2 linked regions of the Azospirillum sp. TSH100 genome follow. The protein of the gene in region 1 interacts with the protein of each later gene in a pairwise test. Links are inferred from orthologs where the notes say so. Each region holds a gene or a part of one and is shown on either strand. Other genes may lie near its edges.

What was found.
Region 2: the proteins of E6C72_RS11560 (region 1) and ybgC interact in binary tests that used the Escherichia coli proteins (3 or more experiments, as listed by UniProt). The link is inferred for Azospirillum sp. TSH100 from one-to-one orthologs.

What each region holds. Positions count from the first base shown.
Region 1 is NZ_CP039634.1:2,431,007-2,440,731, forward strand. Bases 7,020-9,725 are described here. They hold E6C72_RS11560 (acyl carrier protein), read right to left. Parts: upstream 8,640-9,725; coding sequence 8,400-8,639; downstream 7,020-8,399. Other genes in these bases: fabF (beta-ketoacyl-ACP synthase II), read right to left, coding at 7,020-8,272; fabG (3-oxoacyl-[acyl-carrier-protein] reductase), read right to left, coding at 8,828-9,565; fabD (ACP S-malonyltransferase), read right to left, coding at 9,591-9,725. Also shown: E6C72_RS11520 (chemotaxis protein CheW), read right to left, coding at 1-697; E6C72_RS11525 (protein-glutamate O-methyltransferase CheR), read right to left, coding at 694-1,548; E6C72_RS11530 (methyl-accepting chemotaxis protein), read right to left, coding at 1,602-2,825; E6C72_RS11535 (methyl-accepting chemotaxis protein), read left to right, coding at 3,042-5,036; E6C72_RS11540 (hypothetical protein), read left to right, coding at 5,285-5,524; E6C72_RS11545 (DUF2934 domain-containing protein), read right to left, coding at 5,548-5,838; endolytic transglycosylase MltG, read right to left, coding at 5,953-6,960; more of fabF, read right to left, coding at 7,010-7,019. UniProt on the Escherichia coli protein: Carrier of the growing fatty acid chain in fatty acid biosynthesis.
Region 2 is NZ_CP039634.1:1,756,163-1,766,181, reverse strand. What follows is about bases 2,597-5,596. They hold ybgC (tol-pal system-associated acyl-CoA thioesterase), read right to left. Parts: upstream 4,343-5,596; coding sequence 3,851-4,342; downstream 2,597-3,850. Other genes in these bases: ruvA (Holliday junction branch migration protein RuvA), read right to left, coding at 5,399-5,596; ruvB (Holliday junction branch migration DNA helicase RuvB), read right to left, coding at 4,329-5,402; tolQ (protein TolQ), read right to left, coding at 3,059-3,793; E6C72_RS08410 (biopolymer transporter ExbD), read right to left, coding at 2,597-3,055. Also shown: Tol-Pal system beta propeller repeat protein TolB, read right to left, coding at 23-1,375; E6C72_RS08415 (hypothetical protein), read right to left, coding at 1,378-2,556; more of E6C72_RS08410, read right to left, coding at 2,573-2,596; more of ruvA, read right to left, coding at 5,597-6,025; E6C72_RS32175 (endonuclease domain-containing protein), read right to left, coding at 6,022-6,363; E6C72_RS08380 (YebC/PmpR family DNA-binding transcriptional regulator), read right to left, coding at 7,156-7,908; E6C72_RS08375 (TIGR00282 family metallophosphoesterase), read right to left, coding at 8,080-8,904; E6C72_RS08370 (5-formyltetrahydrofolate cyclo-ligase), read right to left, coding at 8,927-9,511; E6C72_RS08360 (cell division protein ZapA), read right to left, coding at 9,722-10,019.

The sequences.
Region 1 (9,725 bases):
CCGCGCCGAGAGGGTCGGTAACCAGGATCGACCGCTTCTGCACCCGCGCCACGCCACGGACCAGTGATGGCGCATGGGGCAACTGCCGCAGATCGCCGACCGGGAAGACCAGCAGCAGATCAGCCATCTCCAACGCCTCGGGCCGGCCGGCGACCTCCACCATCAGCAGACGGACGCTGGCCCGCTCGCGCGACGGATCCGGCGGATCGGCAGCGCCGCCGGTCAGCGCGCCGGCATCCATCAGTCCCGTCAATCCCGGAGTGGCAAGCGCGGCACCGCGCCCGAGTTGCATCAGATCGGGATCGAGCAGGCGCAGGAACCGCTCGCCATGGCGCAAACGGCCTGCCACCGGTGTGCCGCCATCCTCAGGTTCCGCCGCGGCGAGGGTCACCCGCTCCGCCGTCAGGGTACCGCCGATCCGCCCGGCGCGGAGTGCCAGCAACCCGGTTCCGGCGCGCAGAACGATCAGCAGGCCGCCACGCCGCCCGCCCGCCCAGGCAAGCCGCAGAGAGGAATAGGCGGTGATGTCCAGCACCGGCAAAATCCGGCCGGCGACATTCGCCAGCCCCTCCACCTGCGGCGGCGAGAACGGCAGACGGGTGGTTCCGGTCGGTTCCGCCACCTCTTCCACCCGGTCGGCGGCGACGGCGAATGGCGTGCCGGCTATGTCGAAGGTCAGATATCCGCAGGGGCTCATGCCACCCCTCCCCGCCGGTAAGCGATCGCGCGGTCGCCGCGGTGGCGGACGAAGCCATGGCGGTCCTCAAGCCGGTCGGTGGTGCCGAGCACCAGCCAGCCATCGGGCGCCACCGCCGAGGTCAACAGCGAGAGCGCCCGTTCACGGCTGTCGTCATCGAAATAGATCATGACGTTGCGACAGGACACGAGGTCGAAACCGCCGGCCGGTGCAGTGTCCGGCAGAGCCCCATCCATCAGATTGTGACGGGCGAAGCGTACGACCCGTCGGGCCTCGTCACGCACCCGGCGATGCAATGGCGCCTCCGGGCCGAGCGGCATGAACCAGCTCTCATAGTCGGCCGGCATTTCGCGAAAGGGGCCGAGTCCTTCGCCGCCGTAGCAGGCGTTGGAGGCCTGCCGCACGGCAATCCGGCTGAGGTCGGTACCGAGAACTTCGACGGTCCAGTCGGTTTCGAGCCCATAGGCGGTGCGTCGCGCCTGCCCGGCATCGGCCAGTGCCTCCAGCGTCACGATGGCGAGACCATAGGCCTCCTCCCCGGTGGCGCACCCGGCGCTCCACAGCCGCAGCGTACGCATGGCGCTGCGCTCGGCAATCAGCCGGGGCAGCAAATGGCGGCGGAGATGGGCGTGATGCGGCAGATCGCGAAAAAAATAGGTTTCGTGGATCGTCAGATTCTCGATCAGGCTCAGCCAGTCCGGGCTGTCGGCCGGCGCCCCTTCGATCTGCGCCACCCACTCCTCCAGCATGCTCAGCGGCATCGCCGCCAGGATGCGCGCCAGCTTGCGCTCGAGCGGACGGTCATGACGGATGCCGGCCTTGCGCCGGACGTCGTCCAGTAACCGCCGCACCAAATCGTACAGCGGGCCATCCGACCCTGTGGATGGAGGAGCAGCGCCGCCGGTCACGACGCCCGGAAGCGTTCAGCCAGACGCCGCGTGTCGTCGGCCAGCCGGGAGAGGTGAACCATGGTTGCCGTGATCTCCTCCGACGCCGCAGCGTTCTTGGAGGCGACCGTGCGGATGTTCCCGACGTTCGATTCGATCTCGACAATGTGATCCTGCTGGTTCGCCATCGCGGCGGCAACCGACTGGACCATGCGGTCGATCTGGGTCACCCGCTCGGCGATACCGTCCATCATCTGCACCACCTCGGCCGTGGCGGCCATTCCCTCCTCCGCCATCGTCGCGGCGGCCTCGACGATCTCGGCGATCTGTCGGGCGCTTTCCACCGCGTTGTCGGCGAGTTTGCCGACCTCCTCGGCCACCACCTCGAAGCCCTTGCCCTGCTCGCCGGCGCGGGCGGCTTCGATGGAAGCGTTGACCGACAGGATGTTGGTCTTCACTGCGATCTGGGTGATGGCCTCGGTGATGCGGCCGATGCGGCGGCTGTTGTCACCGATGGTCTGCGAGACTCGAACCAGTCGCGCCATTTCCGCCTTACCACGGTCGGCGAAGCCGGCGGTGACCCGCACCATGTCGGAGGCGGCGCGGGTGCTGTCGGTGACATCGGCGATGGCACGGACGGATCGGCCGACCGCGTCCACCACCCGGTCGAGATCCTCGGTCTGGATGGCGGCGCCATCGGCGACCTGCGACACCGCAGTACTGGCCTGCCCGGCGGCGACGGCGACCTGGGCCGCCTGCTGGCCGATACGCCGGAAGGAAGCGCTGGCATCTTCGACCAGCGCCACCATGTCACCATAGCGGCCGGGGAGAGATGCGGCACCCGGCGCATCTCTCTGCGCCTCGCCCTCTCCTTCCTGGGTCAGGCGGCGCAGGGTGGCGTGGAGCCGATCCTGTGTCTGGGCGATGCGAACCAGGGATGCGACGACGCCACCTGCCTCGTCACCACGGAGAGGCGGTATTGACAGCTCATCCGCCATGCCGTCGGCCAGCCGGCCGGCGGCCATCTGCAGCCGCCCCATCGCGTCGGAGAGATCGAGCGCCAGGATGCAGCCGATCAGCAGCCCCAGGGCGAGCATGCCACCCGTGACGATCCAGACGGTCTGTTTTCCGATGTCGGGAACAGCGTGCGGCAGCAGAAGGGGAATGAGTGCCGCGACCGTTGGCAGAACAAGGGCGAGTCCAAAACGGGGAAGGATCCGCAAGCTGGCCGGAAGGGACATCGCAGTACAGGCTCCTCACGAACGACCAGCGGCACCCCGCGATACCCTGCGGAGACCGCATGCCACCCTTATGACTTGCCGGATGCACCCCAACCGAAGCAAGGTGATTCCGGTACATAGTGCTCGATGCCGCCGTTCGCGTGCGGCATTCGCCGTCCGCCCATCCGCTCAACCCGGCGCCGCCTTCGCGGCGGCCTTGATTGGACCTTCGCCGGCATGTCGATCGCCACCCGCATCGCCCTGGGATTCGCCGCCGTGCTGCTGCTGACGCTCGCCGTCGCCGTCGTCGGTTGGAGCGGGCTGAACACCTACGCCTCGCAGGTGGAGATTGCTGCCCAGACCGCCCGGCTGGACACGCTGCTGTATAGCGCCCGGCAGGAAGAGGCCCGCTATCTGCTGGACGTCGACCCCTCCGCCAGCCGGCGGGTGCGCCAGTTGACCGACCAGATGAGGAGCGAGGCTGAAGCGCTGCTGGCCCTGCCCAACCATGCCGTGCCGCCCGACACGCTGCGGGAAGCGCTGGAGAAGCTGGCGGCCTACCGGAAATCCTTCGACGAGGTGGTGGGGCTGGAGGTCGACCGTTTCGCCAGCCTGGCGAAGCTGCGCAAACAGACAGCCGCCCTGCTGGTGATCGCCCAGACCCTGACACAGGATCAGACGGCGCGCTATGCCGACGCACTGGCCCGGGTGAAGGCCGATCCGAGCGACCGGGCCGCGGTGACCACGTTGGAATCCTCGGCCCTGCTGGCGACCATCGCCGGGCGGCTGATCCAGGAGACCCGCGGCGCGCTGCTGGATGTACAGCAATTCCTGATCGACCACGGCGGTGCCGGGCGCAATTCGCTCAACGGCAGCATCGATCGGCTGCTGACCATCGTCGGCGATGTGCGAAAGGCTGCCAATGACGGCGACGCTCTGCGCGAATCGGAGAAGCTGACCGCCTCTGTCATGGGGGTGGAAACGGAATTCCTGCTGGTCGCCGACATCGTCGCCCGACGCAATGCCGCCCGCGACGCCATGCGCGACGCCGCCAGGACCGTGAACGATCAGGTGACACAACTGGTCGCCGCCCAGACGGCGGAGCGGGAGGCCGGACGGTCGCGCGCCGTGCTGCTGCTGTGGAGCGGCGCGCTCGGCGCACTGGCCGTCGGCACGGTTTTGTCGATCCTGATCGCCCGCAGCCTGACCGGCCCCATCGCCGCCACCACCAGAGCGGTACAGCACCTGTCGGAAGGCGATCTGACGGTCGCGGTGCCGGGAACCGGCCGGCAGGACGAGTTGGGATCCATCGGCCGTGCCGTCGCCACCGTCATCCAGGTGCTGCACGGGCTGCATGGCGAGATGCACAGACTGTCTGGAAAGAGTGTGGAGGCCGTGGAGATGGAAAAGGGTCCGGCCTTCCATGGAGCCTATGGCGAGATGGTGGCTCTGTTGCAGCAGACCGGTGCGGCCTTCCGCACCATCGGCGAACAGGCGACTCAGGTCGCCGTCGCCGCAGGGCAAGCCAGCACCGCCATCTCCCACGTGTCGGACGGCGCATCTGAACAGACCGACGATCTGGATCAGGTGGCGACGGCGGTCGGCCAGTCGGCCCGCGCCATCGCCCATGTCACCGACAGCACGCGTGATGCCTCCGACATGGTGAAGGATGCCGCCGACTTCGCCGATGGCGGACGGGCGGACATGGCACGGCTTCTGCGCGTATCACAGACCATCGCCGAGAACAGCCGTCGCATCGGCCGCATCACCGAGGCCATCACCCAGATCGCAGTGAAGACCAACATCCTGTCGGTCAACGCCTCCATCGAAGCCGCCCGCGCCGGCGAGCAGGGCAAGGGCTTCGAGGTGGTGGCCGAGGAGGTCGGCAAACTCGCCGACAACGCGGTGGAAAGTGCCCGGCAGATCGCCGAGATCATCGAAGCCGCCGCGGCGCTGGCCGAAGAGGGCAAGACGGTGACCGAACAAGCCCGGCGCCGGATGGACGGGCTCGCGGAGCGGGTCGACCGCATCGATGGCGCCTTCCAATCGGTCGCGGTTGCCATGGAGGAGCAGCAGGCCTCAGTCCGTGAGATCGAACGGTCGATCGAAAGCGTGCGCACAGTCGCCTCCAAGAACGCCGCCGCGTCAGAGGAAATCGCCGCAACCATGGTGCATCTCTCCCGGCTGGCGGACGAGACGCGGCGTCAGGTGTCACGGTTCCAAGCCGGCTGAAACTTGGCCGTTCGCTGAAGTTCCTTGATCTGTGTCGGAACTGCAGGCTCATCAGTCCCGCTGACGGCAACCAACCGGCGTTACACAAAATATCCGAAGTGGTAATTCTTAATCCCCCAACGGGATTATTTTGCATTTAAAGTTCTTTTAACCCTATTTCACGCCTAATCGGCCTGCGGGAACGCTTGATCCCGATAAGATGCTCCACTGAACATTATCAGCCCCACCCGACACCGAGGGAGTCCCCCATGCCCGCACAGAAGGTCGCCGATGAAGTCCGACTGGCCAGCCGCATTCACGCGCGTCTGCTGGATGCCTTCATCGATTTGACAGAGCGGGAATTGGCCGGTCTGGCGCCGGGCTTTGCCGAAGAAAGCCTGATAGAAGCCCTGGAAGCCCTGCGCGCAGCCCGCAAATCCTATGGGAAGACCGCCGGGGTGATGGTTGTCTCCAACCTACAGCTGCCGCAGGCCTCGAATGCCGCCTGACCCCGGGGCCCTTCCGCTCCCGATCAGGTGGTGGTCGTCTTGCGGGTCCGAGGCTTGCGCGCCTTCGGCGGCTCTTCAGATGCCGCGTTCGTATCTGCGGTCTTCACGACGCCACGTGGCTTGGCGTTGGTGGTCTTACGCGGCGCCTTGACGACGGCCACGACCGGCGAATGGTCTGGAACGGCCACGGCTTCGGCCAAGATCGCGCGCTCGGCCTGGAGCCAGTGGTCGGCATCGCGGCCGTGAGGTCGGCCCTCTTCCAGCCAGATCGCATAGGCGCGGTCACGGATGCGCTGTTCGACATCCACGCTCATCACATCTCCCCGGGAAATGGTGGTTGGGTTTGCTGCAATGCAAAGACTGCCGAATTCCCGAGATGCGCGCAACCAATCGGATCGTTATCGGACCTACGCCCGACCGATCGGCCGTCACTCCGATGAGGTTTCGCCACGCTCGGGTTGCCGGTTCTGCTGGACCTCGCGCCATTTGGTGACATTGCGGTTATGGTCCGCCAGCGACTTGGCGAAGACATGGCCGCCGGTGCCATCGGCAACGAAATACAGGAACTCGTGCCGTTCCGGCTTCATGACCGCATGAATCGACGCCTTGCCCGGGTTGGCGATGGGCCCCGGTGGCAGGCCGGTCGCGACATAGGTGTTGTAGGACGACTCGACCTTCCAGTCGTTGCGGTTCAGCGCCCGTCCCAACTCGCCGCTGCCGTCGGTCAGCGCGTAGATCACCGTCGGGTCGGACTGGAGCTTCATGCCCGCTTCCAACCGATTGACGAAGACACCCGCCACCCGCGGGCGCTCCGCGGCGATGCCGGTTTCCTTCTCGACAATGGAGGCAAGTGTCAGCGCCTGCTGCGGCGTCTCGAACGGCAGGTTCTGATCGCGGTTCTTCCAGGCCTCGGCCAGCGCCTGGGTCATCGCCGTCTGCATCCGCTCGATCAGGGCGGCGCGGCTGTCACCATAGGCAAAATGGTAGGTCTCCGGCAGCAGGGAGCCTTCCTTGGGCGGCTTCGGAACCTCACCGGTCAGGCCGGTTTCCCGAGCAAGCAGCGCCACGACCTGCGCCGAGGTCAGTCCTTCCGGCACGGTGAAGCGGTGAACGACGGTACGGCCCTGGCGCATCTGCTCCAGAACACCTTCGATGCTGATTCCTGCGGGGAACTGGTATTCGCCAGCCTTCAGTTCACGGAAGATACCGCTCAGCTTTGCTGCGGCGACGAAGACCAGCGGCGAAGCGATCACGTTGGAGTCGCCCAGCGTGATGGCAATAGCCTCCAGACCGCTGCCGCGCGGGATGACGACCGTCTCTGATTGCTCCAGCGGTCCGGGCGCCGAATAGCGCTGGTAACCCCAGACGCCGATTCCTCCCGCCGCACCGATCGCGAGGGCCAGCGTCCCCGCGAAAATTCGGAGACCCCAGCCCATCGCTCACCTCTTGAAAACGACTGACCGCAACGCAGGTGCGGCGCTTCGCTTACGCGAATTCCTTGAACACCAGCGAAGCGTTGGTGCCGCCAAACCCGAAGGAGTTCGACAGTGCTGCACGCACGCGGCGCTCCTGGGCCACCTTCGGCACCAGATTGACGCCCATGCAGCTCTCGGACGGATTGTCGAGATTCAACGTGGGCGGCACGATGCCGTGGTTGATCGCCTTGATCGAGTAGATCGCCTCGACCGCACCGGCGGCTCCCAGCAAATGACCGATAGCAGACTTGGTGGAGGACATCGCCAGGGTGTCCATGGACTCGCCGAACAGGCGCTTCACCGCACCAAGTTCGATCTCGTCACCAAGCGGCGTGGAGGTACCGTGGGCGTTGACGTAGTCGATGTCCGACGGGTCCATCCCGGCACGCTTCAGCGCACCCCGCATGGCACGGAAACCGCCGTTGCCGTCTTCCGCCGGGGCCGAAATGTGGTAGGCGTCGCCCGACAGGCCGTAACCGACGACTTCGGCGTAGATGGTGGCGCCGCGCTTCTTGGCGTGCTCCAGCTCCTCCAGCACAACGACACCGGCGCCCTCTCCAATAACGAAACCGTCGCGGTCCTTGTCATAGGGACGCGAGGCCTTCTCGGGCGTATCGTTGAAGTTGGTGGACAGAGCGCGCATGGCGGCGAAGCCTCCAACGCCGAGACGGCTCACTGCCGCCTCCGTGCCGCCGGCGACCATGACGTCCGCATCGTCCCACATGATCAGACGGGCAGCGTCGCCGATGGCGTGCGCGCCGGTCGAACAGGCGGTGACGACCGCATGGTTGGGGCCCTTGAAGCCGTGCTGGATCGAAATATGACCGGAGGCCAGATTGATCAGGCAGGCGGGAATGAAGAAGGGAGACAGACGGCGCGGACCCTTTTCGTGCAGGGTCACGGCACCATCGGCGATGCCCGGAAGGCCGCCAATGCCCGAACCGACCATGACGCCGGTCCGCTCGCGCTCTTCATCGGTCTGGGGAGCCCAACCCGAATCCTTGATTGCTTCCTGCGCCGCGGCGATGGCGAAGATGATGAAATCATCCATCTTACGCTGGTCTTTCGGCGAAACGAAGGCGTCGGCGTTGAATTCGCCCTCACCCGTTCCGCGCGGGAGCTGCCCGGCGACTTTGGAGGCCAGGTCCGAAGCGTCGAACCCCGTGATGCCGCGGATTCCCGACGTTCCGGAAATCAGCCGCTCCCAGTTCAGCGTGTGGCCGACGCCAAGCGGCGTGACCATACCGAGTCCGGTGACGACGACACGTCTCATGAGGCTGTTCCTTGACCTTTCCTCGAAAATAATGTCGACGAACTGGTCGTCGACGGCCAGGCCCCGCGCTGCTGGTGTCGCAAATGCGGTTCGCCTGGCCCTCGGGGGCTCAATGCCCGCGGCCCGATCAGGCGGCGGCGTTGGCCTTGATGAAGTCGATGGCGTCCTTCACCGACAGGATCTTCTCAGCGGCGTCGTCCGGGATCTCGACACCGAACTCTTCCTCGAAGGCCATGACCAGCTCGACGGTGTCGAGGCTGTCGGCGCCCAGATCGTCGATGAAGGAGGCGTTCTCCACCACCTTCGACTCCTCGACACCCAGGTGGTCCACAACGATCTTCTTCACGCGCTCGGCGATGTCGCTCATCTTTTAAGACCTTCCAATCCTTGAAACCGCTCGGGATAATCCGGTCGGAGCAACACGCGAAGAACGTGCCGTCCTGCCGCGAAAAGCCCCGTCCGATAACACATTTCAGCAGCCTTGACCAGCACCCGCGAGGGAGGCCGGCTGGTGCCGTTCTTCACACGTGGCGATGCCGCCCCGTCCGATCCTCATCAGATCATAGCCATGCCGCCGTTGATGTGCAGCGTCTGGCCGGTGACGTAGGCGGCCTCCTCGCTCGCGAGGTACACGACCCCGGCGGCGATCTCGTCCGGCTGACCCATGCGGCCGGCCGGAATGGCGGGGAGCAGTTTCTGCTTCTGCTCGTCGTTCAGGGCGTCGGTCATGGCCGTGGCGATAAAGCCCGGCGCGACGCAGTTGACGGTGATGTTGCGCGAGGCCAATTCGGCCGCCAACGACTTGGACATGCCGATCAGACCGGCCTTCGACGCGGCGTAGTTGGCCTGCCCCGGATTGCCGGTGACGCCAACGACCGACGTGATGTTGACGATGCGGCCCCAGCGGCGCTTCATCATGCCGCGCATGGCGGCCCGCGACAGTCGGAAAGCCGCCGTCAGGTTCACGTCGATGACCGACTGCCAATCCTCGTCCTTCAGGCGCATCGCGATCTGGTCGCGGGTCAGCCCGGCATTGTTGACGAGGATGTCGATCTTGCCCAGCGCCGCTTCGGCGTCCTTGAACAGCTGTTCGGTCGCCGCAGCCTCCGACAAGTTTCCGGGGACGACAAAGGCGCGCTCGCCGAGTTCGGCGGCCAAGGCCTCCAGCGGGGCGACGCGGGTGCCGGAAAGCGCGACGGCGGCGCCCTGGGCGTACAGCGCACGGGCGATCGATGCACCGATACCGCCGGACGCGCCGGTGACGAGAGCCGACTTGCCGGTCAGGTCAAACATGGATGGCCTCACGGGACTGATGTGTTCACAGGGTCTTCAGGAACGACTCGACATCGGCCGGCGTGCCGACCGACACCGCCGCCAGATCCTTGTCGATTCGCTTGGTCAGCCCGGCCAGCACCTTGCCCGATCCGACCTCGACCAGCCGTTCGACGCCCTG
Region 2 (10,019 bases), 680 kb from region 1 along the record:
GCCGCAAAATAGGGCTACTCCACTAGGGAATCAAGGGCGACCACGCGGGGTCCGACGCATCGACCGGGGTGCTCACGCGACGCTCGTTGGCGCCGGTGATGTCGATGCTGTACAGCTTCGCGTTGCGGCCACGGCCGTCACCCGACGGCAAGTCCTTGAAGAACATGAGAACACGGCCGTTCGGCGCCCAGGTCGGACCTTCGACATGGAAGGCTTCGGTCAGGATTCGTTCCCCCGACCCATCCGGACGGATTACGCCCACTGCAAAGCTGCTACCACGCTGGCGCGTGAAGGCGATCAGGTCGCCGCGCGGCGACCACACCGGCGTACCGTAGCGGCCTTCGCCGAAGGTCAGACGCTTCACGCCCGAACCGTCGGCACCCATGACGTAGAGCTGCTGGGTGCCGCCGCGGTCCGACTCGAAGACGATCCGCTGGCCGTCCGGCGAATAGCTGGGGGCGGTGTCGATGCCCGGCGCGTCGGTCAGCTGGGTCTGGCGGCGGGTGCGCAGGTCCAGCGTGTAGATGTCGGTGTTGCCGTTCTGGGCCATCGACATGATGACCTTGTTGCCGTCCGGCGAGAAGCGCGGGGCGAAGGTCATGCCGGGGAAGTCGCCCAGGACCTCCTGGCGGCCGGTGTCGATGTTGAACAGGTACACGCGCGGCTTCTTGTTGAAGTACGACATGTACGTGATTTCCTGCGACGTCGGCGAGAAGCGCGGCGTTAGGACCAGGGTTTGGCCGTCGGTCAGGAACTGATGGTTGGCGCTGTCCTGGTCCATGATGGCCAGCTGCTTCTTGCGCGCGTTCGCCGGGCCGGATTCGGCGACATAGACGATGCGCGTGTCGAAATAGCCGTCCTCGCCAGTCAGGCGCTTGTAGATGGCGTCGGCCACGATGTGGGCGATGCGGCGCCATTCCTGCGGCGAGGCGCTGTAGCTCAGCCCCTGCATATACTGGCCGGCGGCAACGTCCCACAGGCGGAAATCGACCTTCATGCGGCCGTCGCCGCCGGTCGTGGTGTTGCCGGCGACCAGCGCCTGCGCGCCCAGCGCCTTCCAGTCCTGATAGCGCGGCTCGCCGCTGCGCAGCTGGTCAGGCGTCTGGAGGAAGCCGCGCGGGTCCAGCGGACGGAACAGGCCCGACCGCTCCAGGTCGTCGGAGATGACCTTGGAGATGTCGGCGCCCATCTGCGCGTCACGCCCGCCCGATCCGGCGAAGCTGGTGATCGCGATGGGCAGCGGCTCGGACACGCCCCGCGTGATGTCGATGCGCAACTCGGCGCGCGCCTCCTGCGGAGCGGCAACGCCGAGGGAGAGCAGAAGCGCGCCGGTGGCCCCGGCCAGCTTCAACAGAAGCCTCGTCTTCGTCGTCATGGTCAGAACATGTCCCTCGGGTCGAAATTGAACACGATGAAGCGCCAATCTTCATAAGTCTGCGGCGTGAACTCGCTGGCAAGCAATTCCAGCGGGCTGGACCGCTTGACGGCCCGCACCGCCGCGTCGGCCGACGCCCGGAAGGCGGCGTCCGACATGTAGCGCGACCGGTACTTGTCGTCGATCCAGGCGCGGACCACGCTGTGGTCGCGGCCGACCTCCACGTGGATCTCGATCTGCATCGAACCGGCGTCCTTGCGGCCGCTGTCGAAGTTCCAGTTCTTGCTCAGCTGGCCGCGGATGGCGTCCAGCGCGCGGCCCGACGGCTTGAACGGCTTGTCGGGGCCGTTCGTCGCCTTCGCCGCGCCGGCCGGAGCCGCCGACGCGGTCTTCTGGCTGGGCTTGGCGTCGCTGTTGGCGCTGGCCGATGCCTTGCCGTCCGCCTTCGGGTTGTCCGACGGCTTGATCTTCCCGACGTTCGACAGCAGGTCGGACAGCGGATCGGTCTTGGCCGACGGCTTCTCCGGCTGCTTGGCCGGAGCATCCGGCTTCTTCGTCTCGGCCTTGGAATCCTTCGGCGGCTCGGCCTTCGCCACTTCCTTGGGCGGTTCCGGCTTCTTCGGCTCCGCCTTGGGCGGTTCCGGCTTGGGAGGCTCGGGCTTCTTCGGCTCCGGCTTCGGAGGCTCGGGCTTCGGCGGTTCCGGTTTGGGCGGTTCCGGCTTCGGAGGCTCGGGCTTGGGAGGCTCGGGCGGCTTCGGAGTCGGCGACGGCGCCGGATCCGGGGGCGGAGGAGGAGGCGGCGGAGGAGGAGGTGGTGGCGTCGGGGCAGGCTTGGGCGGCGGCGTCGGCTCGCGCGGAGGCGGAGGCACCTGGGCGACCTTGGGTGGCTCCGGCGTCTTCGTGGGCGGCGGGGGCGGAGGAGGAGGTTCGTCCTCCTCGTCCGGCGGTTCGGGAGCCGGCGGGGCGGGCTTGGCCTCGGGCATCGGCGGACGAGCGGCGTTGGCCGGCTTCGGCTCGCCCTTCTCGACGCGGGCAGCCTGGGTGATCTCGCCGACGTCGACGATCTCGATCGGGATCGAGGCGGCGATTTCCAGCTTGCGATCGCTGGGCGGCAGGCCGAGCACCATCAGCGCGACAAGCGCGACGTGCAGCACCGCCGAGGCGATCAGGGGCTTGCGCATGGGAGTTCCGCCCGCCTCAACGCGCCGGCTTGGGGGCGCCGACCCGCGCGCTGGACGCGGTCGGGCCGTTCGGCATCTCGGCGACCAGACCGACCTTCTTGAAGCCGGCGGCGCTCATGGTGCCCATCACCTCCAGCATCTTGCCGTAGGCGATCTTGGCGTCGCCACGAACCAGGATGCGGGCCTCGGGGTTGTTGTTGGTCACCGCGATCAGCAGCGGCACCATGTTGGTCAGTTCGACCGGCGTCTCCTGGACGAAGACGCGGCCGTCGGTCTGCACGGTGACGAACAGCGGATCCTTCTGCTGCTCCAGCGGAGCGGCATTGGTCTTGGGCAGGTCGACCGGTACGCCGACGGTCAGCATCGGGGCGGCGACCATGAAGACGATCAGCAGGACCAGCATGACGTCGATGAACGGCGTCATGTTGATCTCGGCCATCGCGCGATAGCCCCGGCGCTTGCCGCGCCCGTGGGATTTGCCTGCGAGTTGTCCGGCCATGGTTCAGGCGGCTCCCCGCTCCTCGAGGTGGCGGGACAGGATCGCCGAGAACTCGCCCGAGAAGGTGTCCAACCGGTCGGCGTAGCGGCCGAGGTCGGTGGAGAACTTGTTGTAGGACAGCACGGCCGGGATGGCGGCCAGCAGGCCCATGGCGGTGGCGAACAGCGCCTCGGCGATGCCGGGCGCCACCACGGCGAGGCTGGTGTTGCCCGATCCGGCGATCGAGGTGAAGGAGTTCATGATGCCCCACACCGTGCCGAACAGGCCGATGAAGGGGGCCGTCGAGCCGACCGAGGCCAGGAAGGTCATGTAGCGTTCGGCCCGCGCCATCTCGCGGCCGATGGTCACCGCCATCACCCGCTCCACCCGCTGCTGCAGCGAGCTTTTCATGGTGCCGCCGATGCCGCGGTCGGCGGCGTGGCGCCACTCGCGCATGCCGGCGGAGAAGGTCGCGGCCATCGGGTCGGCCGGGGTCTGGCCGATGCGGTCGTACAGCGCGTCGAGCGAACCGCCGGACCAGAACGCCTCCTCGAAGGCATCGGCCTGGGCGTTCAGGCGGCGGATGCGCATCAGCTTTTCGATGATGATCGCCCAGCACCAGATCGAGGCGACGACAAGCATCATCATCACGATCTTGACGACCGCGTCGGCCTGCCAGAACAGGCCGAGGATCGTGATCTCATGTGCCGTCGTGGCGGCGGCATTGCCGGCCAGTTGGGCGGTTTGCAGGGCGTCCATCGCAGTCAGTCTCGCGGTTGCGCTGTTGGCACGGGGATGTGGAAGGAAAGCGGTCGGTTATGAGTGGGCAGGCGTGGATTGCTTGGCATGCAGCGTCTCCATCGCCGCTTTCACCGGTTCGGGAAGGCGCACGGCCCGTCCGGCCCGGTTGATCGTCACCAGCTGCAGGTCGGCGCGCGCCAGCACGCGACCGTCGCGGCGGATGACTTGTGCAACTGCGAAGGAGGCACCGCGGATATCGACGATTCGGGTTTCCACTTCAAGCACGTCCTCCAGCTTGGCAGGGGCGTCAAAATCGATGGTCAGGCGCCGTACCGCAAATGACACACCTGTGACATCGCCCGAGCCCTCGGCCATCTCCTTCTGACGGAAGCCCATCAGGTACAGCATCTCCGTCCGCGCCCGTTCCGCAAATCGCAGGTAATTGGCGTGATAGACGATGCCGCCGGCGTCGGTATCCTCGTAATAGACCCGCAGCGGATAGCGGTGGGTGCCATCCTCCGCGAACCATCCGGACAGAGAGAGGGCGGGAGCGTCACTCATCGCCATCCCCCTCCGTCGGATCGGGCGCGCGGTCCAGCAGGTCGAGCTGCCGCAGCGGCGCGTTCGGCGGGTTGAGGCCGAGATAGCGGAAACCCTGGTCGGTCAGCATGCGCCCGCGCGGCGTGCGCTGAAGGAAGCCCTGCTGGATCAGGTAGGGTTCGACCACCTCCTCCAGCACGTCGCGCTGCTCGCCCAGCGCCGCCCCCAGCGTCTCGACGCCCACCGGCCCGCCGCCGTAATTGGTGGCGACCAGCCCGAGATAGCGGCGGTCCATGCTGTCGAGTCCAAGCCGGTCGACCTCCAGCCGGGTCAGCGCGGCATCGGCGACACGCTTGTCGACCTCCTCCACCCCCGCCACCGCGGCGAAATCACGCACCCGGCGCAGCAGGCGGCCCGAGACGCGCGGCGTGCCGCGCGAGCGGTTGGCGATCTCGCGGGCGCCCTCCGGCGTGATGCCCATGCCGAGCACACCGGCGGCGCGGCGCACGATCAGTTCCAGCTCGTCCGGCTCGTAGAATTGCAGGCGCACGGGAATGCCGAAGCGTTCGCGCAAGGGGCGCGTGATCAGGCCGCTGCGCGTCGTGGCGCCGACGAGGGTGAAGGGCGGCAGGTCGATCCGGATGGACCGCGCCGATGGGCCTTCGCCGATGATGAGGTCGAGCTGGAAATCCTCCATGGCGGGATAAAGCACCTCTTCCACGGCGGGATTAAGGCGATGAATCTCGTCGATGAAGAGGACGTCGTGCGGCTGCAAATTGGTCAGCAGCGCCGCCAGATCGCCGGCCCGCGCGATGACCGGGCCGGAGGTGGCGCGGAAGCCGACTCCCAGTTCACGCGCGACGATCTGCGCCAGCGTCGTCTTGCCCAGGCCGGGCGGCCCGAACAGCAGCACATGGTCCAGCGCCTCGTTGCGGGAACGGGCGGCCTGGATGAAGATCGACAGGTTCTCGCGCGCCTGGCGCTGGCCGATGAACTCGGCGAGCGACAGCGGGCGGATCGACGCCTCGGCCGAATCGCCGTGGCCCTGGCCCGGCTGGACCAGACGATCGTTTTGGGGATCGCTCATTGGCTCAGTTCCTTGAGACCCTGGCGGATCAGATCGGACACGCCGGCCTCATCGCCCAGCACGCGCCCGGCGGCGACGACCGCGCCGAAGGCCTCCGACCGGCCATAGCCGAGATTAACCAGCGCCGACACCGCATCGGCCAGCGCCGGGCTGGCGCCCGGAACGGCGGCGGGAGCGCCCTTGCCGGCCGGCGCGCCCGCGCTTGCCGCCGGACCGAGCGCCAGATTGCCGACCTTGTCCTTGAGTTCGTTGAGGATGCGCGCCGCCACCTTCGGCCCGACGCCGTCGGCCCGAACCAGCGCGGTCTTGTCCTGCGAGGCGATGGCGCGGGTCAGCTGGTCGGGGTCGAGAACGCCGAGGATCGACAGCGCCAGCCGGGCACCGACGCCCTGGATGGTGGTCAGCAGCTTGAACCAGTCCCGCTCGGCCTGATCGCCGAAGCCGTGCAGGACGATGCGCTCCTCGCGGATGAAGGTCTCGACGACCAGCGACGCCCGCTCGCCCACCGCCAGACGCGACAGGGTGCGGTTGGAGCAGGACAGCAGGTAACCGACGCCGTTGACGTCGAGCACGACCCAGTCGGTGCCGGTGGAATCGACGATGCCGGTCAGCTTGGCGATCATGGGAACTCCCGGCCCGAGGGCTGGCTGCGAAGAATGGGGGTCTCTTCGAGACGCGCACGGATGGTCTCCAGCACGCTGTCAAGATTGTCGATCACGTCGGTGTTCCAGAAGCGCAGGATCCGGAAGCCCGCCTGCTCCAGCATGCGCGCCCGCCGCTCGTCATGGGCGGCGCGCTGCTCGGCATGCTGGCCGCCGTCCAGTTCGACGATCAGGCGATGGTCATGGGCGACGAAATCGGCGACGAAGCCCAGGATCGGCTCCTGCCGACGGAATTTCGCGCCAAGCTGGGCATTGCGCAGCTTCTGCCAGACGATCTTTTCCACATCCGTGGCGTTCATCCGCAGATCGCGCGCGCGCCCGGTTATGTAGTCAGTCGGTTTGCTTTTCGCAACTTGTGCCATATCCCCCACGCGCCCCAGGGGACCATCCCCCTCTCCCCCCCGGGGAGAGGGTCGGGGTGAGGGGGAGGCACTGCGTGGAGCCTTGGGAGAGGCACGCAATGCGCCTCCCTCACCCAACCCTCTCCCCGGGGGGGAGAGGGTATGCCGCGACGCATCATCCCCACGCCGCCACATCGTCCAGCTCGCACGATGGTGCGCGTGGCAGATCGCCACGGCCAGCGCGTCGGCGGCGTCCGGAGTGCCGATCTCGCAGCCGGGCAGCAGCAGGCGCACCATCGTCTGGACCTGCGCCTTCTCGGCGCGGCCCTGGCCGACGACCGCCTTCTTGACCATGTTGTTGGCGTATTCCGCCACCGCCAGCCCGGCCTGGGCGGGCACCAGCAGGGCCACGGCGCGGGCCTGCCCCAGCTTGAGCGTCGAGACCGCGTTGCTGTTGACGAAGGTCTCCTCGACCGCCGCCTCGTCGGGGTGGTAGCGCTCCACCACCGCCGACAACGCATCGTGGAGCTGTAAAAGCCGCTCGGCCAGCGGACAGCGGTCGTCGGAATGCACCGCGCCATCGGCGACGTGGCTCAGGCGGTTGCCGGCCACGTCGATGATGCCCCAGCCGGTGTGGCGCAAGCCGGGGTCGATCCCCAGCAGCCGCACCGGCGACGGCACTTCCGCCTCACGTCGTCCTGCCCGCGCAAACACGGCACCCGCTCTCCGCCTGCAAGACCCGCGTCGCTGTTACGCGGTCAGCTTCTGCATCAGCTCGTCGGAGATGTCGAAGTTGCCCTCGACCACCTGCACGTCGTCGTTGTCCTCCAGCACGTCCAGCAGCTTCAGCAGGCTGGCCGCGGCATCCTCGCTTGGGGCGACGGTGTTCAGCGGACGCCAGGTCAGACGCGCGCTTTCCGCACCGCCGAACTTGGCCTCCAGCGCATCGCGCACGGCGCCGAAATTCTCCACCGTGGTGGTGACTTCATGGCCGTTCTCGTCGGATTCGACATTGTCGGCACCGGCCTCCAGCGCGACCTCGAACACGGCGTCGGCATCCGCGGCGGCGGCCGGGTAGAAGATCGCGCCGATGCGGCTGAACATGAAGCTGACCGAATTGGTCTCGCCCAGGCTGCCGCCATACTTGGTGAAGCTGGAGCGCACTTCCGCGGCAGTGCGGTTGCGGTTGTCGGTCAGCGCCTCGACGATCAGGGCGACGCCGCCGGGGCCGTAGCCCTCGTACCGCACCTCCTCGTAGTTGGCGTCGTCGCCGCCGCCGGGCGTGCCCTGCTTGATGGCGCGGTCGATGCGGTCGCGCGGCATGTTCTGCGCGCGTCCGGCCAGGATGGCGGCGCGCAGGCGCGGATTGGCCGCCGGGTCCGGCAGGCCACTCTTGGCGGCCACGGTGATCTCGCGGGCGAGCTTGTTGAAGATCTTGGACCGCTTGGCGTCCTGCGCGCCCTTGCGGTGCATGATGTTCTTGAACTGGGAATGACCGGCCATGGGTCGAACGAGCCTCGAAACGGAATTGGTCAATCGGGCGGGGTGAGCGCACGACACATGTAACAGGTCTGCCGCCCCACCGCACCTTTTCGGCGCGGGAGACGACACCCACGGGATTAGAAAGTCAATATGGCGAGATTGCGGCGCGGCCGGGGTCGCGCTGTGAACGCCCTACTGCATCCGTTCCGGCAAAGTCCGGCTCAGCCGCCCGCCGATGCGTAGCGGCTCGATGCGGACGGCCAACCCGGTGCGGTCGTCGGTCTCGACGTAGCAGCCGCAGACGGTGCCCTCGCCCTCCGCCGGAGACAGCCGCTCGGTCGGCAGCTTGCGCACCATCTTGGCCAGCGCCACCTCCTTCTTCATGCCGATGGCGCTGTCGTAATCGCCGCACATGCCGGCATCGGACTGATAGGCGGTGCCCTTCGGCAGGACCATATGGTCGGCGGTCGGCACATGGCTGTGGGTGCCCACCACCAGCGAGGCGCGGCCGTCGCAGAAATGCCCCATGATCATCTTTTCGCTGGTCGCCTCGCCGTGCATGTCGACCAGCACCGCATCCACCCCGCCAGGCCCGAGCCGGTGCGCCTTCAGCACCCGGTCGACCGCGGCGAACGGGTCGTCCATCGGTTCCATGAACAGCCGCAGCAGCACGTTGACGACCAGCACCTTGCGCCCGCCGCGCGCCTGCAACAGGACGAAGCCGCGGCCGGGCGTTCCCTCCGGGTAGTTCACCGGGCGGACAATGCGCGGCTGCTGCTCGATGGTTGAGACCAGTTCCTTCTGGTCCCAGGTGTGGTTGCCCAGTGTCACCACGTCGATGCCGGCCTCGAAGAACTCCTCGGCGATCTTCACGGTGACGCCATAGCCGCCGGCGGCATTCTCGCCATTCACCACGGTCAGGTCGGGGTCCAGCGTCTCGCGCAGCATCGGCATGTGCGCCAGCACCGCCTCACGCCCGGCCCGGCCCACCACGTCGCCGAAGAACAGAATCCGCATCGCCCCAACCTTCCAGAAATGCTCACTTACGAATGCGGAGCGTCTCGCGCTCCGTCACGATCCAGTCCAGCGGCTGGTCATGGCCGTCCACCGGCACCGCCGCCATCTCCTGTACGGCGAAGGCCACGCCGACCGCGACCACTGTTCCCGCCGCCCGCAGGGCGTCCAGTGTCCGGTCATAATAGCCGGCGCCATAGCCCAGCCGGTGGCCGGAGCGGTCGAAGGCCAGCAGAGGCACCAGCAGCAGCGACGGGCGTAGCACGGCACGCCCCTCCGCCGGCTCCTGGATGCCGTAACGGCCGACCGCCATCGGCGCTTGCGGATCCCAGTCGCGGAAGACCAGCGCGGTGCCGCGCGGCCCCGACACCGGCAGTCCGACCTGATGACCAAGTTGCTTAAGATGGAGCAAAGCCGGCCGCGCGTCGAGTTCGGAGCCGAGCGGCCAATATCCCCCGGCGGCACCGCGCGGCAGATGGCCGTCGCGCGCCAGTTCGGCGATGCGGTCGCGCAGGGCGGCCGATGCAGTGGGGCGGTCGGAGTCGGCGATGGCGTCGCGCCGGACGCGCGCCTCGCGTCGGGCGGCGTCCTTGGCTTGCGGATCGGTCATCGCGGACTGCATGCGGAGGGAAGAATAGGGTGGAAGGTGCCGCCTCGGCCGGTGGCCATGTGCCTATCCTCCATGGCCTGCATGAGCAGGTGGGCGCCGTGTACCCGGCCCGATGGGCCGGACAGGGACAGCTCCCTAGAGATCAAGGTTATCGGCCCTGGGGATTATTGCAGCCTGTCGAACCAGGCAGCGGTCCTTCCGTGTACCAATCTAGGCGCGCTCGAGCCGCGCGGCAACCTCTTCGATGCGTTTTGCCACACGATCGAGTTCGCCGACCACCGCGCCCTCGTCCACCGATGGGGCAATTCCCTTGCCGGCCATCACGTCTTGCAGCTCGTCGGCCAGCACCAGACAGGTCATCAGCATCATCTGCGCCTCCGACCCGTTGCGCCCGCCGCCGGTCAGCCGGCGCAGCCGGTCGTCGACATAGGCCGCCAGCTCCCGCAGCCGCGACTCCTGCCCGTCCTCGCACAGCATGCGATAGAAGCGGCCGTTCACTTCGATATCG